One region of the Actinoallomurus liliacearum genome, then DNA from elsewhere that is predicted to be linked to it. Evidence: predicted binding sites of a transcription regulator. Region 1 holds the regulator's gene; the other holds the start of a gene.
What was found. The regulator LexA, encoded in region 1, represses DNA repair genes until DNA is damaged. The targets are predictions, from matches to a motif close to TCGAACANNTGTTCGA.

Region 2: a site for LexA is predicted at 3,931-3,946, ahead of recA (recombinase RecA). Genes of this name have one in related genera too.

Annotation. Positions count from the first base shown of each region.
Region 1 is NZ_BAABHJ010000006.1:132,039-137,984, reverse strand. Features, by position in the region: gene ABD978_RS14290 (vitamin B12-dependent ribonucleotide reductase) at 1-1,684, opposite strand, end outside; gene nrdR (transcriptional regulator NrdR) at 1,757-2,221, opposite strand; gene lexA (transcriptional repressor LexA) at 2,878-3,582, shown strand; gene leuS (leucine--tRNA ligase) at 3,736-5,946, opposite strand, start outside.
Region 2 is NZ_BAABHJ010000023.1:382,469-388,414, forward strand. Features, by position in the region: gene ABD978_RS29865 (ATP-dependent helicase) at 1-127, opposite strand, end outside; gene ABD978_RS29870 (DUF3046 domain-containing protein) at 196-390, shown strand; gene ABD978_RS29875 (rhodanese-like domain-containing protein) at 387-806, shown strand; gene ABD978_RS29880 (DUF350 domain-containing protein) at 833-1,282, opposite strand; gene ABD978_RS29885 (glutathionylspermidine synthase family protein) at 1,332-2,537, opposite strand; gene ABD978_RS29890 (hypothetical protein) at 2,541-2,933, opposite strand; gene ABD978_RS29895 (ATP-grasp domain-containing protein) at 3,002-3,874, opposite strand; gene recA (recombinase RecA) at 4,069-5,184, shown strand; gene ABD978_RS29905 (regulatory protein RecX) at 5,446-5,946, shown strand, end outside.

The DNA of each region.
Region 1 (5,946 bases):
CGATGCCCGTCGTGTCGCAGTCCATCATGAGGCCGATCGTGCCGGTGGGCGCCAGCAGCGACGCCTGGGCGTTGCGGTAGCCGTTCTTCTCGCCGACCTTGAGGCACTGCCGCCACTGCCTGGTGGCCTCATTGTGGATGGACTTGTCCATCGCGTCGAGCGTGCGGATCTCGTCGTTGGCGACCGCGTGCTTGCGCATGACGCGCTGGTGCGCGTCGGCGTTGCGGGCGTAGCCGTCGTACGTGCCGACCGCGCCGGCCAGCTCGGCGGAGCGGCGGTAGGCCACGCCGGTCATCAGCGAGGTGATGGTCGCGGCGAGCGAACGCCCGCCCTCGGAGTCGTACGCGTGGCCGGTCGCCATCAGCAGCGCGCCGAGGTTGGCGTAGCCGATGCCGAGCTGGCGGTACGCCCGGGTCGTCTCACCGATCTTCTCGGTCGGGAAGTCCGCGAACGTGATGGAGATGTCCATCGCGGTGATGATCAGCTCGCTGAGCTTGACGAACCGCTCGACGTCGAAGGTGTTGTCGTCGTTCAGGAACTTCAGCAGGTTGATGCTGGCGAGGTTGCAGGACGAGTTGTCCAGGCTCATGTACTCCGAGCAGGGGTTGCTCGCCGTGATGCGCCCGGTCTCGGGGTTGGTGTGCCAGTCGTTGATCGTGTCGTCGTACTGGATGCCGGGGTCCGCGCACTCCCAGGCCGCCTGGGCGAGCTTGCGGAACAGGCCCTTGGCGTCGACCTGGCTGATGACCTCGCCGGAACGGCGGGAGCGCAGGCCGAAGGAGTCGCCGGACTCCACCGCGCGCATGAAATCGTCGGAGACGCGGACGGAGTTGTTGGCGTTCTGGTACTGGACGCTGACGATGTCCTTGCCGCCCAGGTCCATGTCGAAGCCGGCGTCGCGCAGGGCGCGGATCTTGTTCTCTTCGCGCGCCTTGGTCTCGATGAACTCCTCGACGTCCGGGTGGTCGACGTCGAGGACGACCATCTTCGCCGCCCGGCGGGTCGCGCCACCGGACTTGATCGTCCCGGCGGAGGCGTCGGCGCCGCGCATGAACGACACCGGGCCGCTCGCGGTGCCGCCGGAGGACAGCAGCTCCTTGCTGGAGCGGATGCGGGAGAGGTTGACCCCCGACCCGGAGCCGCCCTTGAAGATGACGCCCTCTTCCTTGTACCAGTCCAGGATCGACTCCATCGTGTCGTCCACGGACAGGATGAAGCACGCGCTGACCTGCTGCGGCGAGGCGGTGCCGACGTTGAACCAGACCGGCGAGTTGAAGCTGAAGACCTGGTTGACCAGGGCGTGCTTCAGCTCGTGGTCGAAGATCTCGGCGTCCTCCTCGGACGCGAAGTAGCCGTTCTTGCGGCCGGTCTCGGTGTACACCCCGACGACCCGGTCGACCAGCTGCTTGAGGCTCGACTCGCGCTGCGGCGTGCCGACCGCGCCGCGGAAGTACTTCGAGGTGACGATGTTGACCGCGTTGACGGACCAGGTGTCGGGGAACTCGACACCCTTCTGCTCGAAGTTCACCGACCCGTCACGCCAGTTGGTCATGACGACGTCCCGGCGCTCCCACCGGACATCGTCGTACGGGTGGACGCCCGGCCGCGTGAAGACGCGCTCCATCTTCAGACCCCTGCGACCCGCCTTGCCCCGACGGGCTGAGCCGCTCACCGTCTCCGTCATGACATCCCCCTTCTCGGGCACACCAGGCCCACCTCCAGGATTACCCGTACAGCCCGCGGTCCGGGCGCCGCCCTAGGAACGGGCGTCGCCGCCGGACGCCGCGCGCAGCGATTCGATTTCCTTGGCGAAGTCGTCGAGCGTCTCGAACCCCCGGTAGACGGAGGCGAATCGCAGGTACGCGACCTCGTCGAGTTCACGGAGCGGGCCGAGGATCGCCAGCCCGACCTGGTGCGAGGGAATCTCGGCGTTCCCGGTCGCCCGGATCGCCTCCTCGACCCGCTGGCCGAGCATGGCCAGGGCGTCCTCGTTGACGGGACGGCCCTGACACGCCCGGCGCACTCCGGCGATGATCTTGTCCCGGGAGAACGGCTCGGTCACGCCACTGCGCTTGGCGACCATCATGAGCACCGTCTCCTGGGTGGTGAAGCGGCGGCCGCACTCGGGACACGAACGACGGCGCCGGATGGCGGCTCCGTCGTCGGCCGTGCGACTGTCGATGACCCTGCTGTCGGTGTGTCGGCAGAACGGGCAGTGCATGGCTCCGGACTCCCTCCCCTGACAGCGGGTCACGCGCGAACTGCGCGAACCTCACCTCGTAACCACAACCTATGGTGAACTACATCCATGTAACTACTAGATGTTGGGGTCCAACCGTAGAGCCCGGCCGGGTGCATCGCAACCCGCATGGGGCACCCGGCGAGAAGACGCCGCTCACATGGCGATCCGCCGCCCTCATCGGCGTGTCGGACCCTCCCACCCGGGGGCGGCGATCGGCCGCTTCGACCCCGTACATCCTGGATCACCTGCGGAAACGCGACCGACGCCCGTCGCGGTGAGGTCGATCACATCCCGGCCGGCGGCCGGGCGGGTGCGGGCGTCGCGCGCCCCCCAAGACTGCCACGAGCGCGCCGGCGCCGCGTCGGCGGGCACCCCCTCGCGCCGGCCGCGCGAGAGCGCCGATCACGACGAGGCGGCAAGGCGCGGCCGCCAATGGCGCGCCATCCTTCCGCGAGCCCGGCCCGGGAATTACCCTCGAACGTATGTGCGAACTAAACGCGACATACCCCGGACCGCAAAATTCCACATTTTTCGAACACCTGTTTGATCATTTCCCGCAGAAGCGATAACGTCCCACTACGGGACCGAAATACCGGCGGCGACGCGTCACCGGGAAGACAGCCATCGGAGACACCATGAGCAAGGTTCGGGAAATGCCCGACGGCCCGGGCGACGAGAGCGGCCTGACCGTCCGTCAGCGCAAGGTGCTGGAAGTGATCAGAGACTCGGTGCAGCGGCGCGGCTATCCGCCGTCGATGCGGGAGATCGGCGAGGCCGTCGGCCTGACCAGCACCTCCAGCGTGTCCCACCAGCTCCGGACCCTGCAGCGCAAGGGCTTCCTACTGCGCGACCCCAACCGGCCGCGCGCGGTCGTCGTCCGCATGCCCGGATCTCCGGCGATCGCCGCCGAGGCCGACGGCGAGTCGTACGAGGTCGCCAACGGTCAGGAGGCCCCAACGCGGCCGGCGCCCGCCTACGTCCCGCTCGTCGGGCGCATCGCGGCCGGTGGTCCGATCCTCGCCGAGGAGGCCGTGGAGGACGTCTTCGCGCTGCCGCGGCAGCTCGTCGGCGAAGGCACCCACTTCCTGCTCAACGTCACCGGTGACTCGATGATCGAGGCGGCCATCGCCGACGGCGACTGGGTCGTCGTGCGCCAGCAGCCCGTCGCGGAGAACGGCGACATCGTGGCGGCGATGATCGACGGCGAGGCCACCGTCAAGACACTCAAGCGCCGCGACGACAAGGTCTGGCTGATGCCGCACAACCCGGCGTACGACCCGATTCCCGGCGACGACGCGACCATTCTCGGGCGCGTGGTGGCGGTCCTGCGGAAGATGTGATCCCGCCCGGGATCCCCGGCGGCGACGCGGCCGCTCCGGGGCGCACGGTGGCGGTCCCACGGAATACGTGATCAGCCCCGGTTCGATGCCACGACACCGAACCGGGGCTAAGGCGTGTCCGACGAATCCCCGTCGGACACGCCCTGGCGCCGATCAGGCGGGCACGATGTTCACGATCTTCGGAGCGCGCACGACGACCTTGCGGACGCCCCGGTCGCCCAGGGCCGCCCTGACCTTCTCCGACTCCAGCGCCAGGCGCTCCAGGTCGCTCTCGGCGATGTCCGGGGACACCTCCAGGCGGTCGCGGACCTTGCCCGCCACCTGGACCACGCAGGTCACCGACTCCTGGACCAGCAGCGCGGGCTCGGCCGTCGGCCAGCCGGCCTTGACCACCGGAGCCGTACGGCCCAGCCGCTCCCACATCTCCTCGGCGGTGTACGGCGCGACCAGCGACAGCATGACCGCCAGGGTCTCGGCGGCCTCCCGGACCGCCGGGTCGCCGGCGCCCGCCCCCGTGTCGATGGCCTTGCGCGCCGCGGAGGTCAGCTCCATCATCCGGGCGATCGCCACGTTGTAGCGGTGCGCCTCGACCAGCCGGGTGACCTCGTCGATCGTCCGGTGCGTCACCTTGCGCAGCTCGACGTCGCCGGTCGCCGGGTCGGCGCCCGGCGCGGACGTCACCTCGGCGGCCACGCGGAAGACCCGCGCCAGGAACTTCACCGACCCCGACGGCGACACGTCCGCCCAGTCGATGTCATCCTCCGGCGGCCCCGAGAACAGCATCGTCAGCCGCACGGCGTCGACGCCGTACTCGGCGATCTGCTCGCCCAGGTCGACCAGGTTGCCGGTCGTCTTGGACATCGCGGAGCCGTTCAGGATGACCTGGCCCTGGTTGACCAGCCGCTTGAAGGGCTCGGTGAAGTCCACCAGGCCCATGTCGTACAGCACCTTGGTGAAGAACCGCGCGTACAGCAGGTGCAGGATGGCGTGCTCGACACCACCGGTGTACTGGTCGGCCGGCATCCACCGGCGCACCTTCTCGGCGTCGAACGGGCCGTCCTCGTACCCCGGCGAGCAGTACCGCAGGAAGTACCAGGAGGAGTCGACGAAGGTGTCCATCGTGTCGGTGTCGCGCTTGGCCGCGCCGCCGCACTTGGGGCACGGGACGTTGACCCAGTCGGCGGCGGCCGCCAGCGGTGAGACGCCCTTCGGGGCCAGGTCGGCGCCGCGCAGGTTGTCCGGCAGGCGCACGGGCAGCTGGTCGTCCGGGACCGGGACCTCGCCGCACGCGTCGCAGTGGATGATCGGAATGGGCGTGCCCCAGAACCGCTGCCGGGAGATCAGCCAGTCGCGCAGCCGGTAGTTGACGGCGGCCTTGCCCAGACCCTTCTCCTCCAGGATCTCGACGATCCGCGGGATGGCGGTGGACTTGGTCAGGCCGTCCAGGGGACCCGAGTTGACCAGCTCGCCCTCGCCGGGGGTCGCGGCCCCGGTCTCACCCGGGTCCGCCTCGCCGGTGTGCACGACGACGCGGACCGGCAGGCCGAACCTGCGGGCGAAGTCCAGGTCGCGCTGGTCGTGGGCGGGCACCGCCATGATCGCGCCGTGGCCGTACTCGGCCAGGACGTAGTCGGAGGCCCACACGGGGATGCGCTCGCCGTTCACCGGGTTGATCGCGTAGCGGCCCAGGAAGACGCCGGTCTTCTCCTTGTCGGTGGCCAGCCGCTCGATCTCCGTCTCGCGGCGGACCGCGTCCCGGTAGGTCTCGAACTCCGCGCGCTGCTCCGGCGCGACGATCTCGTCGGCCAGCGGGGCGTCGGCGGCGACGACGAAGAAGGTCGCGCCGTACAGGGTGTCCGGCCTGGTGGTGTAGACGGTGATCGGCTCCGCGCGCCCCTCGATCTGGAAGGTGACGTCGGCGCCCTCGGAGCGGCCGATCCAGTTGCGCTGCATCAGCAGCACCCGCTCGGGCCACTCCAGCTCCGCCATGTCGGCCAGCAGCCGGTCGGCGTACTCAGTGATCTTGAAGTACCACTGCGTCAGGACGCGCTTCTCGACCACCGCGCCGCACCGCTCGCAGTGCCCGTTGACGACCTGCTCGTTGGCCAGCACGGTCTGGTCGTTCGGGCACCAGTTGACCTGGCCGCCCTTGCGGTACGCCAGGCCGCGCTCGTAGAAGCGCAGGAACAGCCACTGGTTCCAGCGGTAGTACTCCGGGTCGGAGGTGTGCAGCCGGCGCGACCAGTCGAAGGAGGCCGCGTAGCGCTTGAAGGACTCCGCCTGGGTGTCGATGTTGGTGTACGTCCACTCGGCGGGGTGGGAATTGCGCTTGATCGCGGCGTTCTCGGCCGGCAGGCCGAAGGA
Region 2 (5,946 bases), on a different contig from region 1:
CCACGACCAGGGTGTTGTCACCGCGGGCGATCGCCTCCCAGGCACCCGTCTGGGCCGTCGTGGGCGCCGCGAAGGCCCCGGTGAACCAGGCCCGGGTCGGGGCCGAGAAACGGTCGACGGGGTTCATTCTGCCAGTGTGCCTTCCCCCACCGACCGAATCGTTCGCCGGCGACGGCGGGCGGTAGCTTGGGGCACGTGCGACTAACGGTGTTCTGGGATCGGATGAACCAGCAGTTCGGCGAGGGCTACGCCGAGAGCGTGGCCAAGGACTACGTCATGGCCGAACTCGACGGTCGCACGGTCGAGCAGGCGCTGGCCGACGGCGAGGACGCCAAGAACGTCTGGCGGGCCGTCTGCGCCACCTTCGACGTTCCGCAACGGCTCCGGTGAGCGTCGACCGGCTGCTCGCCGAGGTGCGTACGCGGCTCGTCCGGCTCAAGCCGCTGGAGGCCGCGGAGGCGGTGCGCGAGGGCGCCCGCCTCGTCGACACGCGTCCGGAGTACCAGCGGCGGGCCGACGGCGACATCCCCGGCGCGATCGTCGTCGAGCGCAACCATCTGGAGTGGCGGCTCGATCCGCACGGCGGCTTCCGCATCCCGGAGGCCACCGACCATCACGTGCGGTGGATCGTGATCTGCGACGAGGGCTACTCGTCCTCGCTGGCCGCCGCGTCGCTGCGCGCGCTCGGGCTGGCCAACGCCACGGACGTCATCGGCGGGTTCCAGGAATGGCGGGCCGCCGGGCTGCCGGTGAGCCGCGGCACGGCGCCCGTACGCCCCCGGCTCGCGCCGTACGACGGCCGGTAGCCGGTCCGCGGTCGGCCGCCGGGTCGTCAGATGACGGCGACCGCGGTGATCAGGCCGATCGTGATCTGCGTCGCGCCGAGGAGCACGGCGGACGGTTCCAGGGACTCGGCGGCCATGAGCGCCGCCACGTCGACGCGCAGCAGGACGCGGGTGATCAGGAACCCGATCTGCTGGGCCACGATGCCCACGAGTCCCCAGACCAGCGTCGCGATCAGCCCCTCGCTCAGCCGGCCGCCGGAGGCGTAGATCGAGGAGGCGACGACCAGCCCGACCCCCACGATGCCGCAGACGGCCAGCATCGCGGCGTTCGTGTTCCGCCCGTGGCGGATGATCGAGGTGAGCCGTCCCGGCGTGGTCACGTCGACGGCGAAGAAGCCGATGAGCAGCAGGACCAGGCCGACGGCCGTGTACGCGGCGATCGCGCCGGCGCCCTTGCCCAGTGCCGTGCCGAAGTCGTGTGAGAACGCCAGGGCCATCTGTCTTCTCTCCTTTGGCGAGGTCGGGGGAGTCCCAGGGGAAAACCGGTCAGGAAGGGCCCACTCCGCCGTCCTCGGGCTCGGCCGGGATGCGGTGCGGGACGAACGACGACGTGTCGTCGGTGATCAGCCCGGACGTCTCGCGGATGCCCAGCCCGGCCGCCTCGTCGCCGACCACCCAGGCGCCGAGCACGGGGTGCTCGCCCTCGAAGTCCGGCAGCGGGCAGAACTCCTGGAAGACGTAGCCCTCGGCGCCGTACTCGCCCGACGTGGCCGTCTGCACGCCGTCCGGCGTGACGATCCGCATGCTCGCGCCCTCACGTCCCAGCAGCGGCTTCTGCACGTACGAGGTGAGGGAGCCCGGGGTGCCGAGGTAGGTCGGCAGCAGGTTCGGGTGGCCGGGGTAGAGCTCCCACAGCAGTACGAGCAGCGCCTTGTTGGACAGGAGCATCTTCCAGATGGGCTCGACCCAGCCGGCCCGCGGGACGTTCCGCCCGAACGGCTCGCCGACGATCCACTCCCACGGGTAGAGCTTGCAGAACGCCGTGATGTCGCGGTCCTGGAGGTCGACGAATCGGCCGCGGTCGTGGTGCCAGCCGATGTCCTCCATGGCGATCGCGATCCCCGGGATGCCCGCCTGCTCGGCGGTCTCCTGCAGGTACGCGATCGTCATGACCTCCTCGCCGGTCTCGTCCTCGTTCGTCCAGGCGAAGTGCACGGCCGAACCGGCGGGCACTCCGGGCGTGCCGGACCGGACGGCCGGGGCGATCTCCTTCCAGCGGTCGACGAGCCGCTCGTGGATGGAGTTCCACTGGTCGTCGTCGGAGTGGGTGTCGCGCACCCAGTACCACTGGATGATCGAGCTCTCCAGCAGCGAGGTCGGGGTGTCGGCGTTGTACTCCAGAAGCTTCGCCGGGCCCGAGCCGTCGTACCACAGGTCGAAGCGCCCGTAGAGGTACGGGTCGCGGCGCCGCCACGACGCCTCGATCAGCGGCCACACCCACTGCGGGATGCCGAACACCGCGTACCGGCGGGTGCTCACGACGTGCTCCACCGCCGCGAGGCACATCCGGTGCAGTTCCTCGACCGTCTCCTCGAGGGCGAGCACCTCGTCCATCTCGAACGTGTAGTGCACTGACTCGTCCCAGTACGGCCGGGTCAGATGCTCGGGATGCGAGGTGCGGTGATAGGCCAGCCCCTGCGACTCGACGATCTGATCCCAGCGCGCCCGGGGCTCCGAATGCCCGCGCCGCACCGTTCAGCCTCCCCGCGAACTGCTGCCGTGGTGACCGAACCCGCCCCGCGAGACGCCATGGCCGCTGCTGTGGCTCTTGCCGCTGGAGATCACCCGGCCGCCGCGCGAGACGATCCGGGTGCCCCGCCTCGGGCGGACCGACGAGCCCCCCGAGACGTAGCCGTTGTTGCGGTACCGGCCACCGTAGTACCAGTAGTAACGCCCGTACGATCCGCCGTTGTCGCAGAAGTAGTCGGGGACGACGCGGTAGGAACTGCCGACCGGTGCCCAGCTGTCGACGCAGTACGCGGTCTCACTCCGCGAGGAGCAACCGACGACGGTCAATGACAGAAGGCTCACCGCGCTGAGTTGCACGATGCCGGACCGCATCATCCGGCGGGCGTCCTTCGGGGGCATTTGCGGTCGGATCTCCGGAGTTGGGAGTGATGACCGGTAAGTCTAGAGCCAAGATCCCGACGAAAGCACTACCTGATCGGGAAGCTGAGGTACAGATCCGCAGGTTCGGCCACTGATGGCAGATCGCTCACCTGACCGTCGCCGACCTCGACCACCCGCCAGAGCCCGTCCTCGCGCCGGGCCAGGTCCGTCGTGATGAACCGGCAGCCGAGCGCGCGCACGCACGGCGCGATCGGGTCCGCCTGCGGGCGCGGATACCGGTCCGGCGTGTCCGGGTGGGGGCCCATCAGCACCGGCTCGCCGTCGACCCACCACACGCGGGCCTCGCCGCCGTCGAACCGCTCGTACTCGCGGATGACGACGCCGCCGGCCAGGAGGTCGCCCTGGCGTTCGACGAACCGGGCGACCACGGCGTGCAGCCGCTCCACGTCGGCGAGGTCGGGGATGTAACAGGCCTCGTCCCACTCGTGCTTGCGCGACTTGACGTAGTCCTTCACGACCGCCGGTCCGGACCGCAGCGGGCGTACGAGCTCGGCCAGCTTGTCGGCCGCCGGGGTGGCGCCGGGGGACAGCGGCAGCCACACGCTGGCGGGCGTGACGCCCGCGAACGTGTCGTACCAGCCGGGCAGCTCATGGGCCTTCTCGTAGCCGTCCGGCGGAACGGCGAGGACGACGCCGCGGGCGGCCAGTGCGGCGGCGAGCGCTGCGTACTGCGCCGTCGTCGCCATCCAGCCGCGGTACCAGGCCGTTCCCAGCCCGTCGGGCACCCGGCGTACGGCCTCGGCGACGTCACCGTGCTGCAGGGCGTCATGGTCGATGAGCGCGACCGACCCGCCGAGCGCGCGTACGGCCTCGGCCTCTCGGGCGAAGTGCTCGTCGACCCGCCGGGGGTGCAACGGGTCGGCGCACATGAGGATGGTCACCGGCATGATCCTGGACATCAGCGTAGGGCAAGACGCCGGGTCTTTCCCGGGGGAATCGGCGCGTCCGTTCATGATCGAACACGTGTTCGGCTAGAGTGAAGGAAGCGACGACGTTGTCCACAGTGGTGGGCCGGACCCTCGAAAATTGTCGGCGGGTCCCCGTAACGTCGCTTCCGACAACAGCAGGCATCGACCCCACAGGGACACCTCACATGGCAGCAAACGATCGCGAGAAGGCCCTCGAGGCGGCGCTCGCGCAGATCGAGCGGCAGTTCGGCAAGGGTTCCGTCATGCGGCTGGGCCAGGAGGGGCGCCCCCCGGTCGAGGTGATCCCGACCGGTTCGATCGCCCTCGACGTCGCCCTGGGCATCGGCGGCCTCCCGCGTGGCCGCGTGGTCGAGATCTACGGTCCGGAGTCCTCCGGTAAGACGAGCCTCGCCCTGCACGCCGTGGCAAGCGCGCAGAAGGCCGGCGGCATCGCCGCGTTCGTGGACGCGGAGCACGCGCTCGACCCGGAGTACGCCAAGAAGATCGGCGTCGACATCGACGCCCTCCTCGTCTCCCAGCCCGACACGGGTGAGCAGGCCCTCGAGATCACCGACATGCTGATCCGCTCCGGCGCGATCGACGTCGTCGTCATCGACTCCGTCGCGGCGCTCGTGCCCCGCGCCGAGATCGAGGGCGAGATGGGCGACAGCCACGTCGGCCTCCAGGCCCGCCTCATGTCCCAGGCCCTCCGCAAGCTCACCGGTGCCATCAACCAGACCAAGACCACAGCGATCTTCATCAACCAGCTGCGGGAAAAGGTCGGCGTCATGTTCGGCTCGCCCGAGACGACCACCGGTGGCAAGGCGCTGAAGTTCTACGCCTCGGTGCGGCTCGACGTGCGGCGGATCGAGACGATGAAGGACGGCACGGACGCGGTCGGTAACCGCACCCGCGTCAAGGTCGTCAAGAACAAGATGGCCCCGCCCTTCAAGGTGGCCGACTTCGACATCCTGTACGGCGTCGGGATCAGCCGCGAGGGCGGCCTGATCGACATGGGCGTCGAGCACGGCTTCGTGCGCAAGTCCGGCGCCTGGTACACCTACGAGAACGACCAGCTCGGCCAGGGCAAGGAGAACGCGCGGCGGTTCCTCAAGGAGAACCCGGACATCGCCGACGAGATCGAGAAGAAGATCAAGGAGAAGCTCGGCGTGGGGCCGCGCCTCGACGCACCGGCCGAGCCGGCGAGCGCTCCCGCCGCTCCTCCGGCTGCCGCTGCCGCGGCGGGCAAGGCCGCACCGGCCAAGCGGGCCGCGAAGACCCCGAAGCCGGGAGACGTGTGATCCCGGGTCGCCCTTCGGCGGGACCGATCGAGGGGCTGACCCATGACCGCTCCTGAGGGGTGGCGGCGTCCCGCGCCGCGCCGGACCGAACCCGGCGCGGAGATCTTCCCTGGCGACGCCGCCCGCGCTCAGGAGCCCGGCCCGGCCGCCGCGCAGACGGGCCCCGCGGCCGTCCCGACAGCAGGCGCGGACCCGTCGGCGGGCGGTACGGCCGATCCGACGGGTGCCGAAGCTCTTCCGGCGGACGACGCGGAGATCCAGATGGGCGGCGCGGGCATGCCGGCGGGCGGTGAGACGTCGGCGGCCGGGAGGTCGGGGCGGCGGGGGCGGAGGCGCGGCGGGGGCCGCCTCGCCGAGGGGCCGACGCCGGGCAGCCCGGCGGCGCAGGGCCCGCCCGCCGACCCGGAGGCGGTGGCGCGCGAGATCTGCCTGCGGCAGCTCTCCTTCGCCCCCAAGACCCGCGCCCAGCTCGCCGACGCGCTGCGCCGCAAGGGCGTGCCCGACGACGTCGCCGAGCGAGTGCTGGGCCGCTACTCCGAGGTCGGGCTGATCGACGACGCGGCGTTCGCACGGGCCTGGGTCGAGTCGCGCCACGCCGGGCGGGGGCTGGGCCGCCGGGCGCTCGCGGCCGAGCTGCGGCGGCGCGGCGTCGCCGACGAGACGGTCAGCGAGGCCATGGAGGACCTCGGCCCGGAGCAGGAGGAGGCAGCGGCCCGCGAACTGGTCGCCCGCAGACTGCCCGGCACCCGTGGCCTCGACCCG